2 regions of the Hymenobacter endophyticus genome follow, and region 1 is predicted to be linked to the other one. Evidence: riboswitches for the same ligand, from Rfam matches in the RefSeq annotation. Region 1 holds a riboswitch; the other holds the start of a gene.

Region 1 (8,433 bases):
GCTTTCACCCGCTCCAACAGGCGCAGCACGCCCGTAGTGGTTTCTTCCGAAATGCCTTTGATGCCGGCGGCCAGCTCAGGGTACTGGTCCAGCACCATGTTGGTCAGGTCGCCGCCATCATCCAGAATCATGTTCAGGGGCTGGCGCTCTTCGCCGAAGAACAGCGTCTGCTCAATGCACCAGTTAAAGTCCTCCTCGCTCAGGCCTTTCCAGGCATACACCGGAATACCAGCGGCGGCAATGGCCGCAGCGGCGTGGTCCTGCGTGGAGAAGATGTTGCACGACGACCAAGTAACATCGGCGCCCAGCTCAATGAGGGTTTCGATGAGCACGGCCGTTTGAATGGTCATGTGCAGGCAGCCGGCAATGCGCGCGCCTTTCAGCGGCTTGCTGTCACCATACTCTGCCCGCAACGACATGAGGCCGGGCATTTCGGCTTCAGCGAGGCGGATTTCCTTACGGCCCCACTCAGCGAGGCTCATGTCTTTTACTTTGTACGGAACGTAGGCCGTGGTCTTGGTCTCCATCAGTCAGATACAGTGGTGAAGTAGTCGGATTCTAACCGCAAAGATACTCGATTTGTTAGCCTTTTTATTTCCGGGCAACGGGCAGAAGCTGGACACAAAAAAGGCTGCCCGGATATTTCCGGGCAGCCTTCGTGCTAGTACTGAGCAAGTGGTGCTAGTTATTTTGCAAAATAACTGCTTTGGGCTGCTGCTCGGCCGCTACTCCGGCGCCGGCAATGCCTCGCACCAGAATTGTATAGATTTTGCCGGCCTCATAGTTTTTAGTACCCGTTCCCGACCCTGATCCATCGCCTACGGTCAACAGAACCGGGCGTGGAGTGCCGGCACTCGTAATGGTGAGGGTTGGCGAGCCAGCGTTGATGGCGAAAAAGGCAGAGGCCGTTCCGAAGGCGACGTCTGGAGTAACATCAGTGCCAGGCGTACCTGGAACAGCCGATGGCACCGTTAACCGAACCGGAGAAGGCGCGCCTACTGCTAAGTGTACCAATCGGATCTTAGCTTGATTAGCGGCCGGAGCGGTCAGGTCGTCGGTAACAGACAGCAACTCGGCGCTACCGATAGAGGCCGTAGGCGAGTACACGAATACGGAGTAGCTCTGGTCTTTGGCCACGGCCAGCGTGCGGCTGACTACCGTAGTGCCGGTACCGTTGACAATACGCAGCTGAGGGGAGCCTACGTTGACGCCGAGGTAGCCGCTGTTTTGCGTGTACGTGAGCGAGCTGCCCTGCTGACTATCAAACACCGGTGTTATGGCGGCTGTGGCGGCCGCAGCCGCATGCACTACTACTACCTTGCCTTGGTCGGGTGCGGGCGTGTTGTTATTGTCATCATCATTGCCACAGGCTGAGAAAGCCAGAGCAGCCGGCAGAGCGGCCAATAAAACGGCCGGACGGAAAAGCGAAGTCAGGGTTTTCATAAGCAGGAAGTAGGTGAACTGAGTGCCTCAACGAAGCCCTGACTGCTTTTGTTGGATGAGCCTTAAAACTTTTGCTCGATGAATTGCACTTTTTTGTCGTCCAAACACTTAGCTCTTTGACTATATAGACCGTAGTTTTGCCTTCATGCCTCACACCCAACTGTCTCGTGTTTCCGGCGGTTTACGCCGCTTTACTTTAGTTGCCGCTTGCTCGTTGGGAGTATCCCTGGCGGCTCAGGCTCAGCAGACTACCACCGTGTTGCGTTTGGCACCCGAGGACGTTAGCCGCGGACTGAATGGCCCCCAGAAAAACTTCTTTTTCACTACCGGTGCCGGCACTGCCAACGACGATTACCAAAGCGCCGGCTTTTTCGGACAGCGCCTACGGCCTTACCTTGCCGGCAACCAGGAAGCCTTGGACAACCTGAACCGTTACCGCCGGCAGAAGTGGATGTATCTGACTGAGCGTCTAACGTTTGTGGGCGCGGTAGGCTTGTACGGCCAGCAGGTGCTTGCGCATACCGAGAAGGAAGAATATTTTAATACTACACAGCAGGCTGCGGTGGGCTTAGCGGCCTTTAGCCTCCTGAGCAACGTGCTTATTAGCCGCCACACCAACTCGCACCTCCAGCGGGCCATTGAGGCGCATAATACGGGGGTACCGGCGGCCCGCACTGGTGTGCTGCAGCAAATGCGGCCTAGCACGGTGGGGCTGGCTGCCAGCCGTAACGGGCAGCCGCTACTCGCCCTAAGCTGGAACCTACGCTAATACCTTTCTTGTTTTCCGGATATTCCGGGGCCGTTTTCGGGGTAGCTTCTCTGTAGGGAGCTGCGCACCGAAATACGGGCCCGGAATATTCTTTTTTCACTGTACCACAGCTGGCCGGACGCTGCCAGGAAATATCAGTTGCGTATTTCCTGCTTACGTTTGAGTATGCTTTTCGCCCAGGCCGGCGCAGAGGATCGTCCGGAGCCGGCCTGTTTTTCGTAGGAACCCTACATGGAATACCCGCTGCCCACGGCGGCTCGGCAATACGTTGCCAAGCACCTGCACGATGACCCCGCCCAACTAGCCCTGCAAGCCCGCCGCTACCCTGGCCTGCCCGTCCCCGACCTTATCCGGCAGATTCAGGCCCGCCAGAAGGCCCGCACCAAGCTGCCCGACTGGGCCGAGAATCCGGAGCTTATCTTCCCCCCCACCCTTTCGGTGGAACAGGCCTCCTCGGCCCGTACAGCTGCTTTTAAAGCCTCACTGGTGAATGGGCAACGCCTGGCCGACTTAACCGGGGGCTTTGGGGTGGATGCGGCCCACTTCGCCGCGGCGGTGCCCGAGGTGCATTATGTGGAGCGCAACGCGGCCCTGGCCGAGGTAGTGCGCTACAACCTGGCGCAGCTGGACATCAGCAACGTGCAGTGCCACACCGGCGACGCCGTACAGTTTCTGCGCAACACGCCCGATACCTTCGACTGGCTGTACCTGGACCCCGCCCGCCGCGACACGGCCGCCAAGAAGATTTTCCGGTTGCAGGACTGCGAGCCGGACATTCTGCGCCTGATGCCCCTGCTGCTGCATAAAAGCCGCTGCGTACTGCTGAAAACCTCACCCATGCTGGATATTGAGCAGGCCATTCTGGAGCTGCGGCAGGTGCGGCGGCTGTGGGTGGTAGCCGTGGATAATGAGTGTAAGGAAGTGCTGTATGAGTTGGGCCCTGAACCCGCCGTTGACCCCGAGCGGTTCACGGTGAACCTGCTCCGCAACGGGCAGCAACAGGAGTTTCGGTTGAACCGGGCCCGGGAAACCCGCGCCATTGCCCGCTACGCTGAGCCCCGCCAATACCTTTATGAGCCCAACGTAGCCGTGTTGAAAGCGGGAGCCTTCAAGAGTATAGGTACGGCCTTCGAGATGCTGAAGCTGCACCAACACAGCCACCTGTACACGTCCGACGCATTGCGAACCGACTTTCCGGGCCGGATTTTCCGCATCCGGGCAGTGGAGAAGTACGACGGGGCAGCCCTGCGCGCCCACCTCGGCCCCGACAACCGCGCCCACGTCACCACCCGCAACTTCCCCGACTCCGTGGCGGAGTTTCGGCACCGCACCGCCATCAAAGAAGGTGGGGAACTGTACTTATTCGCTACCACCAACCTGGAAGGTAAGCTCATGGTGCTGGTGTGCGAGAAGCTGTGAGTTGGTGAAATGGTGAGTTAGTGAGTTTGACGTTCAGGTCGCGCAGTTAACGCAAGCAAAACGTCAAACTCACTAACTCACCACCTCACCGTGCCGGGCTGGTCCATTTGCTGCCTCTGATGCGGAAGCGCCAAGGCAAAGCGGCGTCCTCCCCGGCATAATCGATGCCCACGCGGGGGGACGCCAGGATGTCGGCCTCGGCTACTGGCTCGTGGTGATCTTCCAGCCAGATGGTGGGTCCGGTCAGGTCGAGGCCGTAGTGGGCGGTGCTGATGCCCAGGGCTTGAGTAAGCAGGCCGGGGCCGCTGGTAAGATTACGCTGCACCTGCGGCAGCCCCCGGCGCAGCAGCATTTCGGCCGCACCTTCGGTAGGTTCCAAGCCCCGAATCAGCACGGCATCGGCTTTGCCAGCTTCATTGGTGATAATGTTGAACAGAGCGTACCGGCCGTACACCAAGTATACATAGGCCACTCCGCCGGGCTGATACATGATTTGGGTGCGGGCCGTGTAGCGGCCCAGGTGGGAGTGACAAGCCTGGTCGTTTTCGTGGGCGTAGGCTTCGGTTTCCGTGATGCGGCCGCCAGTGAGCACCCCACCGATGCGGGTGTACAGGTATTTACCTAGTAGCTCCCGGGCAATCTGCACAGGGTTGGGGCGACGGTAGAAATCCAGGGGAATTATAGCCATAGTTCGGCAGAGGATAAGGATGAGTAGCCATCTATACGAGGTATTGCCTACCTTTGCCGCTGTAAAGGTGGCCGGACCCCGATTGGGGGGCGAGGCTGAAAAGGGAATCCGGTTGAAATCCGGAGCTGTCCCCGCAACTGTACGCTTCATGAGTCGGCGCGTCATCACCGGCCACTGTTTCTGCCCCGGCTGCCCCAGCGGCGGCCGTTGAAATGGGAAGGCGACGCGCCCGGAGCAAGCCAGGAGACCTGCCTTTGCAATTCCTATGTTCAGCGCTTTCGGAGGAAGGGCGGAGAATGAAACCAGTGGCGGAGCCCAGGCTGCGCGGAGTACCCTTCTGTTTTCGGCCTCGACTTCGGGGGTCAGCTGCTAAAAGCCAGTTGAGCAACGAGGTTTTGAACTGAATTTTTCGAGTGCGAAAATTTGGTTCGGAAGATGCGTTTTGCGGTTTTAGTGCGTGGTGGCCTGCTGGGCCGGCTGGCTGGCGCGGTGTTGCTGCCTACCTCGGCCGCAGCCCAAGCTGGCCTACTGCCCGACACGGCCCGGGTGCAGCACCTACCCACGGTGCGCATCCCCGGCGTGCGGATAGAGCGGTTTGCCGTAGGAAGCCGCCGCTTCGCCCTCGATTCGCTGGCCCTCACCACCTACCGCACCGGCACGCTGACCGATGTGCTCAGTGCGCGCACGGCCGTCTACCTGAAAAACTACGGCCCCGGCCAACTGGCTTCTATCACGTTGCGGGGCACCTCGGCCCGGCATACGGCCGTGCTCTGGAACGGCTTCAACATTAACTTACCCAGCCTGGGCGAGGCCGATTTTTCCCTGCTACCCGTCAGCGGCTTTACTCAGGCTGATGTGCAACTGGGCCCGGCCGCCGCTACCTACGGCAACGGGGCCATTGGGGGCACGGTGCTGCTGTCGTCGGATGCGAAATGGGGCGCAGGCTGGCGCGGCGCAGTCCAGGCTGAGTACGGCAGCTTCGGGCTGGGGGCGGGCACAGCGGAGGCCGCCTTCAGCAACCAGAAAATAGCAGTGCGCACCAGCCTGCTGTACCGGGAAGCTGCCAACAACTTTGCCTATCACACCCAAGAAGCCCGGGGCCGCGTGCGGCAGCGCCAGGAAAACGCTGCCCTCCGCCAGGCCAGCCTCAGCCAGGAGGTAACCCTGCGCCTGGGCCAGCGCAGCGAAGTGGCCCTGGCCGCCTGGCTTACCGATGCCGACCGCCAGATTCAGCCCGGTATTGGCACCAACAACACTCACGCCGAGGAACGGGACCAGAGCCGCCGCCTTACGGGCAGTTACCGCTACGTGAGCCAGCGCCACGAGTGGACTGCCCGCGCCGCCTGGTTTGAGGACGTACTTAACTACCGCGACGACGTGAGCGGGCTCAGCGAATCACGGGTACGCACCAGTCAGGCGCAGGCCGAGCACACCTGGAACGTGGCGCCCAACGCCTCGGTGCGGCTGGGAGGCGAAGCACAGCACTTTGCGGCTCAGGTAGATGGTTACGGCAGTCAGCCCCGCACCGAAAACCGCTACTCCGGCTTTGCCCTGCTCCGCTATGACCCACGCCCCCGGTTGCGCCTTTCCCTAAACCTGCGCCAGGCCGTGCTGCCGGGCCGCCGCCCGCCACTCACCCCTACACTGGGAGCGGAATGGCTGGCACTGGAAGCGGGGCCGCATACCCTCACGGCCAAAGGCAGCGCCTCCCGCAGCTACCGGGCCCCCACCCTCAATGAGCGGTACTGGCGGCCCGGCGGCAACCCCACCTTATTGCCCGAGGAAAGCCTGGGCTACGAGGGTGGGCTGGTACACATCTTTACGGCGGCTCCGGCCCATTTGCGCCTGCAAACGGAACTGACAGGCTACCGGCAGCTGGTGGATAACTGGGTGCAGTGGACGCCGGGAGCCACGTACTGGTCGCCGCGGAATTTGCGGCAGGTACGCGCCCAAGGACTGGAGGCCAGCACCCAGCTGGGCTGGCAGCCGGGAGCCTACCGCCTGCAGACGCGGGCCAGCTACGGCTTTACGCAGTCGGTGAAAACGCAGGGTGTGGCTTCTGACGCCGACCCAGTGGGGCGGCAGCTGCCCTTTGTACCCCTGCACACAGCCGCTTTCAGCACCGACCACACCTGGCATGGCTGGCAGCTCAGTACCACCCTCACGTTTACCGGCTACTGCTACACCGATGCTTCCGCCACGGATTATCTGCCCAGCTACTGGCTGCTGAACGCCGCGCTGGGCCGCACCCTGGCCGTGCGGCCCGACTGGCGCCTGCAGGTGCTAGCCCAGGGTTACAACCTCGCCAACACCGCCTACCAAAGCTACCAGAACCGCGCTATGCCGCTACGTAGTGGCAGCCTGAGTTTGCGGGTGCTGTGGCGCTAACCTCCCGACATTTTTTCTACCTGTTTTTCTACTATGAAGCACTCCTCCCCTTTCGCCAGCCTAAGCAGCCGCCTGCTACTGGGCAGCGCCACCGCCCTGGGCCTGCTGGCCTGCGACCCAAACGACAACCCTCAGCCGGTTGAGCAGCCCATCGTAACCAGCACCGTGTTTGTGGTGAACGAAGGCAACTTCCTGCGCTCCAACGCCGACATCAGCCTATTCAGCAAAGCCAGCGGCACGGTAACCAACAAAGCCCTGTTCAATGCGGCCAATGGCAAAGCCCTTGGCGACATAGCCCAGAGCATGGCCATTCAGGACAGCCTGGGCTACATTGTGGTGAACAACAGCAATAAGCTGGAAGTAGTATCCCTGGCCAAGTTTCGGTCGAAGGCCACGGTAACGGGCCTGAAGCTGCCGCGCTATTTCGCGCCGGTTTCCTCAACAAAAGGTTATGTAACGGAGACCGTGAAGTACGACGGCTCCAATGGGCAGGTATCAGTCATCAACCTCACTACCAACACCATTACCAAAACTATTGCCGTGGGGGTAGAGCCTGAGCAACTGCTGGTGGCCGGCTCCCGCCTGTACGTAACCAACAGCGGCGGCAACACGGTAACGGTTATCAATACCACCACCGATGCCGTGGAAGGCACCATTACAGTGGGCGACTCGCCCAACAGCCTGGCCCAGGACCGGGACGGCAACGTATGGGTGCTGAGCGGGGGCAAAGGAGTCTACAATCCTAATTTCTCTTTGCTGACCAAAGGCAGCCTCGCCAAAATTGTACCTGGTCAGCTTACCGCCACTTCCCGGGAATTCGATTCCAGCCAAAGCTCTCCGGGGCGCCTGACTATCAATGGTGCCAAAAACCAGCTGTACTACACTTACAAAGGCGGAGTGTACACGCTTGGCACCACCGATGCTGCTCTGCCAACTACCCCGCTCATCCGGCGCAGCTTCTACGGCTTAGGGGTTGACCCCCAGGACGGCACGATTTACGGTGCCCGGGCCTCCTTCACGACCACCGATAAGGTAATTCGTTACCGCACCACTGGCGCGCCCATTGATTCGTTTACCGTGGGGGTAGGCCCCAACGGATTCGTTTTTTACTAGCCCTGTTTTTCTGAGCTTTGAAAACCCCGATGCAGCTTCGGCAGCGTCAACGAAAAGGCCCGTAACCATGGTTACGGGCCTTTTTGTTGCTATCTGGCGCAGAAGTCGACTAGTCAGCCAGGCCGTCGTTGTTACGGTCTTTCCGGTCAGTGGCGGCTTCGTACTGCTGGCGGCCGGTGGGGCCGGCGGCAGTGTCGCGCACCATGCCTGAGGTAGCCGAATCAGCCGATACAGAGGCGTTTTGATGCCGGGCCGGGTCGAGGCTTTTTTCGGAGCCGCGCTCCACGTTGGTGTCTCCGCTGTCGGAGCCCGTGTTGCAGGCCGATACGAAGGAGACAAGCAGGGCGGCTACGGCCAAGGAGCGAAAAGCAAGGAGCGTTTTCATACGTCTGGGGGAAGTTGGAGGAGCTGTAAACTATTTGGGCTGTACGGCTGACCGCCGCGCTGGTTTTTACGTAACAGGACTTGAGCTTTTCCTACCGCAACCATTTCGCCACAACTCAGTCTATTTTGTTCCTATGCTTCACGCCGACCCATAGCTGGCCCCGCCTATATCCTTCCCCGGTTTGTATGCGGCCAACGGTTACCTTTGCTTGCCTGGACCTGCTTACAT
Region 2 (8,433 bases), on a different contig from region 1:
AAAGCTGGAAAAAAAGCCCCGGTTGCGGGCATCGGCCATTTCGCTGAGGTAGGTAGCGGAGGTACCGTACTCCCCGCCCACGCTCAGGCCCTGCAGCAGGCGGGCCAGCACCAGCAAGGCCGGTGCGGCCACCCCAATTTTGCTGTAGGGCGGCGTAAGGGCAATGAGCAAGGAGCCTCCGCACATGAGCAGCACCGAGGCCAGCAGCGCCGCCTTGCGCCCGGCCCGGTCGGCGTAAATACCCATCAGCCACCCGCCCAGGGGCCGCATCAGAAACCCCACCGCAAAAATGGCCGCCGAGTTGAGCAGTTGGGCCGTCAGGTCGCCTTTGGGGAAGAAGGCCGGCGCAAAGTACAAGGCAAAGGCCGAGTACACGTACCAGTCGTACCATTCCACCAGGTTGCCCACCGAGCCGCTGAAAATGGACCGGATGCGGGATGACATAGTGCGAGGCGCGGAGGGCTGGGGCATATACCGGGGCGTGAGAAAAGTAAGAGGATGAGGCCGCATCACCGGTTGGTTGGCCGGACAGGCAGCGCAGCCTAGGGCAAGACTGGCTCCTGTTTGGGCCCCAGTTGGGCAGTTTCGGCAGCAACTACCACAAAGCCGTACCCAAATACAAATAGGTTCAGGCTGATTTGCAGGCTCAGAATATCCACCACTAGCATGGCCACGGCCTGGGTAAAGATAAATACCACCACGTAGGGGTTTCGGCGGGCGGCGGGCGGCGCCAGCGGCCAGAGCAGCACCGCTAGCCACAGTGCCAGCCCTACCACTCCTCCGCCCACCAGGGTACTCAGGTACTGGTTGTGCACATTCACCCGGTTTTCGGGCCGCAGCCCAAAGTCTCGCCAGCTGTACTGGTCGAGCATAGCGGCGTATGCATCGGCCGGCCCCACGCCCAACAGCCAGTTTTCCCGGATGATGGTCCCGGCAGTTTCCACGGCGGCCAGCCGCTGGGCCAGGGAGTACTCATTAATGTCCTGGCCCTGGGTGTACTGCGCCACATCATGCAGCGTGGCGCCCACCCGCTGCTGCACCGAGTTGAGGGTGCGGTAGGCCAGCCAGGGCACCAGCGCCACGCCCGCCAGCAGCAGCAGGCCGCCCACCAGGTTGCGGCGGAGCAGCAAACGCCCGGCCCAGGCCAGCAGCCCCGCGTACAGCACCAGCAGCCCCGTTCGGTAGGCCAGCACGTGCAGCGTGAGCCCTATAGCCACCGCCGCCAGCAGCAACGCCCCCCGCAGTACGCGCCCCGCCAACGGGCTACGCCGCAGCAGCAGCCCCCAGAAAAACGCCTGGGCCAGCATAATTCCGAAGGCAATGTGAAACGTACCCGTCACGGCCTGCATGTTCTGCCCCATTCGGATGGCCTCGTTGGCATGGGTGGGGTTGAGCAGGTATTGCAGCGTAGTAAAAAGTCCCACCCCGGCCACACTCAGCACAAACAGCGCGCCCACGGCCAGCCGCTGCGGGCGGCTCAGGGGCACGGCCAGCGTGAAAGCCAGGGGCACCGCCAGCCACGTCAGGCTCCGGTACAGCTCGTGGCGCCAGGTAGCCCACTGGCTGGTGTACAGGCCGCTCAGCACCAGAAACGCCACCAGCACCGCCGCCCGCAGGGCCGCCCCGTTGCGCCAGTAGCGAGGCAGGGCCTGCCGCAGCCCAGGGTTGGCCAGCACCGCCGCCAGCCCCACCAGGGGGCTCAGGGCAATCAGGGCCCGGAACGCCAGTAACCCGGCCACTCCTGCCCCGCAGGCCAGCCACAGCAAGTGCTGCGACAACCGTCCCGAGCGGTAATACCGGCCGCTGTTGAAGTCCTCAATAACCTGTTGCATACCGCAATATGTGCTAAACCTGCTTGGAAGGGGTGGTTAGGTACGGGCCGTTTCCAGCACGAGTTTACCCGTCAGCTCCACTACGGCTTCCATGGTTTCCATCCGCTTTTCGTACTCCACTAGCAGGTGGCCGCCGGTCAGCACCGTCAGGCTCTGGTTGAGCTGAGCCAGCTCGGCATAGGCGGCGGGGCGGCGGGCCGAGGGGGTTCCTTTCCGCAGGCCCCGCTGCCGGGCCCGCCAGCCCGCCAGCAGCATCCAGGGGTAGTAGAACGGCAGCAGCAGCAACGATGTGTAATTGACCTTCGAGGGGTGCACCTCCACTATCCGCAGCCCCGACAGCGCCGCCAACGCGCGCTGCTTGGTGAGGTTGGCAAAGAAGATATGGCCCAGATACACGTCATGTATCGTGCGGGCATTTTCCGAAGCCCACACGGAATCAACCTCGTTGGGGGGCATGAGCTTGTAGCCCTCACTTTCCAGCAGCAGATAACTCAGGCGGGTGCGCAGGTTGGAGTAGTTGGGCGTGGTGATGATAGCCCGCCCCCCCGGCCGCAGTACCCGGTTCAGCTCCTGAAACAGGTGCAGCTGGTTGGGCATGTGCTCAATACCCTCCTGGCAGATTACCACATCAAAGCTGGCATCGGCGAAGGGCAGCACCCCGTTCAGGTTGGCCTTCACGCACTCAATGGCCGGATACCGAAAAAACTCCGGGTACAAATCGGAGGCAGTAACGTGGGCCCCCAACTCCAGCAGCAGCTGGGCCGTGTCGCCGTTGCCGGCCGGTACATCCAGCACCCGCTTGCCCGCCAGGCTGGCCTGCCGCCGCCGCAACAGGCCGGTTACCAGGTGCTTAATATCCTTACTGCCTGTAAAAAACGGCCGTGCAATACGAATCATTCGGAAGCTATATGTGAGAGAATAAGCCCTAGCAGGGCACAAATGTAGAAGCATTGCCCGGATACTCGCATGGCGCTTCATTCCCGCTCTGTGGTTGAATCAGGCAATCTGTGCGTACTTTGCGGCCACGTTCTTTGCCTGTGTATTTCAGTCAGACGAGCGGTGAGGTGGCTTTTTCCTTTCAAGGGACAAGCCGACACAGGGAACCGGGTGCAACTCCCGGACAGACGCGCTACTGTAAGTGCCAGCGGCCCCGTTACCGGGCCACGGCGGCAGCCCCACGCAGCCCATTGCTCGCTTTGGCGGGTGAGAAGGGCGGGAGGCCGGGCATAAGTCAGGATACCTGCCCACTGCTTTCCATGATGAGGCCTCTTCGCGACCTGAGAGCCTTGTTGGGTGCTGCCACACCGGGCCAGCCGTGCGCTGGCCGGTCCCGCCGTGCAGGCCGGGCGCGGCCGAGCCGTGGGCAGACGAATCAGCAGGGCAATTAGCCATACCAGCGGGAAAAGGCACTCCGAAAATGCGGGCCGGGAAGGTACTTCCTTCATCCTTTTCCCCAGCAGTATGCTTACCCTCGACGAGAAAATCAGCCAGGCCGAAACCCGCATCTTCAAGGCCGTTTTCCCCAACACCACCAACCACTACGACACCCTGTTCGGGGGCACCACCCTGCACATGATGGATGAGGTGGCTTTCATTACGGCCACCCGCTTCAGCCGCCTGAAAATGGTCACCGTTTCCTCCGACAAAGTAGACTTTACCCACCCCATTCCGGGGGGTACGCTGGTGGAACTGATTGGCCGCGTGGAGCATGTAGGCACAACCAGCCTGAAGGTGCGCGTGGAGCTGTTTGTGGAACAGATGTACTCCGAAGACCGCCACCGCGCCGTGTCCGGACTGTTCACCTTCGTGGCCGTCAACGACCAGAAAAAGCCCATCCGTATTCTGCCCGCCGCGGTGGCTTCGGCTTAGCGCGGCAGGCAGCAGCCCCGGAACCTGAGGGCTGGCGGGAGCGTATGGAGCAGAAGTAAATGGGATATAACCAATATTTTTTCGAGTTATCCCGAACTATTCCGGTGAGCTGAGCGGTTTGCTTGCCACTCCCCGTTTCTTCTACTCTGTATGCCCAACGAGCAGCCCTCACCTCACCCCCTCAATGAGCGCCTGGAACAGTCATTCCGGGATGCTGACCAGGCCCGGGAAGAACTCACTGAGTCTCTGGCCAATTCCGTAGCGGCCAACTGCGACCTGCTGCACCACGGCTTGGTTGGCGCCAAAGGCCTGGAAGTGACCACCGAAATGTACCGCCATTTGCTGGCCCGGCTGTTGCGCCACTCCTCCGGCGAAGTGCGCAACCAGACACTGGCTCAGTTCAACGAGTCCATAGAAAAGTTCTGGCCCCGGGCCAAAGGCAGCACAAGCTCCTTCACCGCCGCCGACGACCATTAGGTAGCTCTGCGCTTGTTTGCAAGCCTCCCTTGCTCCTGTCAGGTTTCTTGCCTGGGTTAGGCGGCAGCGGGAGGCTTGCTGCGTATCTTTGCGGCACCTTGAGTACCCGTTTCGGTTCAAAGGCTAACTCCCTTTCACCTGTTGTGTATGACTTCCTCCCAGGAAATTGAGCTGCTTCTGACCCCGGAAGTAGCCTACGATGAACTGGCCCGCTACCGGGCCCTTCTTGACGCCGCCGGCCTCGTGCCCGGCCAGGCCGATTTCGTGCATCTGCGCAAACGCTCCGTGGATGCCCGCGGCCGGCAACCCCTGGTGCGCCTCCGCGCCGACATTTACCGCTCCGCCCCGCCCGCCGACTTATTCGGCCCGTGGTTCAGCTACCCCAGCGTGCAGCAGGCCACCCGCTCGGTGTTGATTGTGGGTGCCGGCCCGGCCGGATTGTTTGCGGCGTTGCGGGCCATTGAGCTGGGCATCAAGCCCATTGTACTGGAGCGCGGCAAAGATGTGCGCACCCGCCGCCGCGACCTGGCGGCGCTTAACAAGGAACACCTGGTGAACCCCGACAGCAACTACTGCTTCGGGGAAGGCGGGGCCGGCACCTACTCCGACGGCAAGCTCTACACCCGCTCCACCAAGCGCGGCGACATCCAGCGCATCCTGCGGATTTTGGTGCAGCACGGTGCCACCCCCGATATTCTGGTGGATGCTCACCCCCACATCGGCACCAACAAGCTGCCCTACGTGGTGGCCACCCTGCGTGACAGCGTGTTGGCCGCGGGCGGGGAAGTGCGGTTTGACACCCGCGTGGATGATTTGCTGCTGACCGGCCAGCACCTGCGCGGCGTGGTTACCAACACCGGTGAGGAGCTGACCGCCGACGCGGTGATTCTGGCCACCGGCCACTCGGCCCGCGACATCTACGAGCTACTGCACCGGCGCGGCGTGCTCATTGAGGCCAAGCCCTTTGCCCTGGGCGTGCGCGTGGAGCACCCCCAGCAGCTCATCGACCAGGCCCAGTACCGCCGCCAGGACCGGGGGCAGCTGCCAGCCGCATCCTACTCTTTGGTACACCAGACGCAGTGGCAGCAGCGGCAGCGGGGCGTGTTTTCATTCTGCATGTGCCCCGGCGGCTTTATCGTGCCCGCCGCTACGGCTCCCGGCGAGGTGGTGGTGAACGGCATGAGCCCCAGCCGCCGTGACTCGCGCTTTGCCAACTCCGGCATTGTGGCCGCCGTGGAGCTGGAGGATATGGACGTGCGCCAGTACGGCGCGCTGGCCGGTTTGCGGTTCCAGCAGGAAATTGAGCAGCGCGCCTGCCAGCTGGCCGGCAACACCCAGGTAGCGCCCGCCCAGTTGTTGGGCGACTTCCTGAAGAAAAAAGTATCCGCCGAGCTGCTGGAAACCAGCTACCAGCCCGGTCTCGTGTCGGTGCCAATGGACCAAGTGCTGGGCGCCGGCCTCGCGGAGCGGCTGCGCCAGGGCTTCCAGAACTTCGGGCGCAAAATTCCGGGCTACGCCAGCAATATGGCCCAGATTGTGGGCGTGGAAAGCCGCACCTCCTCCCCCGTGCGCATCCCCCGCGACCGGGACACGCTGCAACACCCCGAGGTGCGCGGGCTGTTCCCCTGCGGCGAAGGCGCGGGCTACGCCGGCGGCATTGTGTCGGCGGCTATGGATGGGGAGCGGTGCGCGGAGGCCGTACTGGCACAAGTGGCCGCGGGTTTGTAGTTATCCGCCGGGCGGTTTTACCGTATACAACAGGCGTACAACATTCGACTCCCACCTTTTTGCGGTTGATTGCTCCGGTTGTCAGCTCCCCTCCTAATATGAAAAAGACCCTTGTGCTGGGCGCTACCGATAACCCCGCCCGCTACGCTTACCGCGCCGTACATCAGCTCAAAAACCACGGCCATGAGGTTGTACCCGTAGGCATCCGCAAAGGCTCGGTAGCGGGCCTGGAAATCCGCAACGACCGGCCCACCGCCGAGGATGTGGACACCGTGACGCTCTACGTAGGCCCCCAGAACCAGCCCGCCTGGTACGACTACATTCTGGACCTGAACCCCAAGCGCATCATCTTCAACCCCGGCACCGAAAACCCGGAGCTGGAGGAACTGGCTCACCAGCGCGGCATCAAAACCGAAGAAGCCTGCACGCTGGTAATGCTGAGCGTGGGCCAGTACTAGCCGATTCACCACACACACACGAAAAAAGCCGCCGCGCCTCAAGGCACGGCGGCTTTTTTCATTGAAGCTGATTAGAAAGTCAATTGGACGTCATACTGAGTTTGTCGAAGCATCTTTACCGCTTCGATGAATGTGTCAAGCAAAGCGGTAGAGATGCTTCGACAAGCTCAGCATGACGTTTCAACAACTCAGGCGCGCTGAAAGCTACTCGGCGTTGCCGTACATATTGGACTCTCCACCGTCGATGGCAATGGTCTGGCCGCTCAGGTAGGAGGCGTCTTCACTCAGCAGAAACGCCACCACTTTGGCTACCTCCTCGGGCTGGCCCAGGCGGCGCGTGGGGTTATTGCTGGCATACTGGGCTTCGGCCTGCTTGGGGTCGGTGGGGTTTACCTGCTTGAAGGCCTCGGCCACCATGGGCGTGAGAATGGCCCCGGGCGCAATGGCATTGGTGGTAATACCGTAACGACCGTACTCGATGGCCGCATTCTTGGTCATGCCCGATACGGCGTGCTTGCTGGCCACATAGGGCATCTGGTTTATTACGCCCCGAATGCCGCCCACTGAGGCCACATTTACAATCCGGCCGCTGCCCTGGCGCTGCATCACGGGCAACACGTAGCGCAGGCCGTAGTACACGCCCAGCAGGTTGATGTCAATTACTTTTTTGAACACAGCCACGTCATACTCCGTGATGCTGGCCTGTTTTCCCTCAATACCCGCGTTGTTGTAGAACCCATCAATGCGGCCAAACTTATCCACGGCTTCCTGCACGTAGTTCTGCACGGCGGCCTCGTCGGATACGTCGGCTACCACCGTCAGAATCTCTACTTCCGGAAAGTCTTTGCTAATGGCCTGCTGGGCTTCCTGCAGGCTCTGCTCGTTATAGTCAACCAGAACCAGGTGGGCGCCTCGGTCGGCTAGTTCCTTGGCGGCAGCCAGGCCCAGGCCCATGGCAGCGCCGGTAATCACCATTACTTTTCCTTGCATCGTTTTCATAGCGAAGAAATTTATGTTGGTACACAGTATATACCGCTGAGCTTGCCAATTGTTAGCCTGGCCTCCGGTTTACTGCCGCAGGTTAGAGGCCCGCGGATTTTTTTATGTTGTCAGGCAACCCTCAGTATCTTCCGCCCATCTAGCCCCTCAAACGCCCTGCTTCTGACTGCACTTTACCCTTCCTTTCCGTGACTGAAGTAGAACTTATAGCCGCCTGCCGCGAGGGCAGTAGTAGGGCCCAAAAACTGCTGTATGAGCGGTTCGCGGGCCTGATGCTGTCTGTGTGCCTGCGTTACCTGCGGCGGCGCGAAGACGCAGAAGAAGCCCTGATTGTGGGCTTTACCAAAGTATTCCGGGCCCTGGACCAGTACCGGCATGAAGGCTCGTTTGAAGGCTGGATCCGGCGCATTGTGGTAAATGAGGCCCTGGGTATGCTGCGCCGCAAGGAGCCCCTGCACATGGCCATCGACGATTTAACCTACGACGTGCCCGCTACCGCCGCCGAGGCCGAAAGCCAGCTCAACGCCCAGGATATGCTGGCCCTGCTGGCCGAGTTGCCCGCCGGCTACCGCACCGTCTTCAACCTCTACGCGCTGGAAGGCTACACCCACCCCGAAATCGGCGAGCTGCTCGGTATTTCGGAAGGCACCAGCAAGTCGCAGCTCAGTAAGGCCCGAGCCATGCTCCAGCGCCGCCTGGCGGTAGCCGGGGCGCAGGCCCGGCCCACTCCTACCACCCTCTACAGCTACTAAGCCATGCACCCCGAAGATATTGACCAGCTGTTCCGCGAGAAGCTGGCGGATCACGCACCCACCCCGCCGGCCTTTTTGTGGGCCGAAATCGAAGCCGAAATTCAGCCCCGCAAGCGGCGGCCAATGATGTGGCTGGCCGCTGCTTCGGTAGCGCTGCTGGCCCTGCTGGGCGGCCTGTGGTGGACGCTGCAAAACGGCGCGGGCCTCCAGAATGGCCGCCCCGAGCTGGCCGCCACTGCCCCCCGCCGCCCCGCCGCTGCCACGCCTGAAAATATTTCACAGCCCCAGGCAACCCCCTCCCCGGCTTCTCCATCTAGC

Evidence for each region. A riboswitch is a leader RNA that binds a small molecule or an ion and turns the genes downstream of it on or off. The one in region 1 is predicted to bind cobalamin.
Region 2: it holds a riboswitch for cobalamin, as region 1 does, so the genes downstream of both, ROI90_RS06545 (acyl-CoA thioesterase) here and ROI90_RS03355 (TonB-dependent receptor) in region 1, are expected to answer to the same signal.

The regions. Positions count from the first base shown of each region.
Region 1 covers NZ_JAWDJT010000002.1:215,804-224,236, forward strand. Annotated here, with positions in the region: gene ahcY (adenosylhomocysteinase) at 1-527, opposite strand, end outside; gene ROI90_RS03335 (DUF4397 domain-containing protein) at 682-1,443, opposite strand; gene ROI90_RS03340 (hypothetical protein) at 1,589-2,212, shown strand; gene ROI90_RS03345 (class I SAM-dependent methyltransferase) at 2,444-3,631, shown strand; gene ROI90_RS03350 (DNA-3-methyladenine glycosylase) at 3,717-4,319, opposite strand; cobalamin riboswitch at 4,368-4,589, shown strand; gene ROI90_RS03355 (TonB-dependent receptor) at 4,755-6,707, shown strand; gene ROI90_RS03360 (DUF5074 domain-containing protein) at 6,741-7,820, shown strand; gene ROI90_RS03365 (hypothetical protein) at 7,930-8,205, opposite strand.
Region 2 covers NZ_JAWDJT010000003.1:35,314-43,746, reverse strand. Annotated here, with positions in the region: gene ROI90_RS06560 (MFS transporter) at 1-471, opposite strand, end outside; gene ROI90_RS06555 (O-antigen ligase family protein) at 543-1,832, opposite strand; gene ROI90_RS06550 (class I SAM-dependent methyltransferase) at 1,869-2,729, opposite strand; cobalamin riboswitch at 2,877-3,094, shown strand; gene ROI90_RS06545 (acyl-CoA thioesterase) at 3,294-3,701, shown strand; gene ROI90_RS06540 (hypothetical protein) at 3,852-4,178, shown strand; gene ROI90_RS06535 (NAD(P)/FAD-dependent oxidoreductase) at 4,326-5,906, shown strand; gene ROI90_RS06530 (CoA-binding protein) at 6,005-6,364, shown strand; gene ROI90_RS06525 (glucose 1-dehydrogenase) at 6,569-7,363, opposite strand; gene ROI90_RS06520 (RNA polymerase sigma factor) at 7,552-8,115, shown strand; gene ROI90_RS06515 (hypothetical protein) at 8,119-8,433, shown strand, end outside.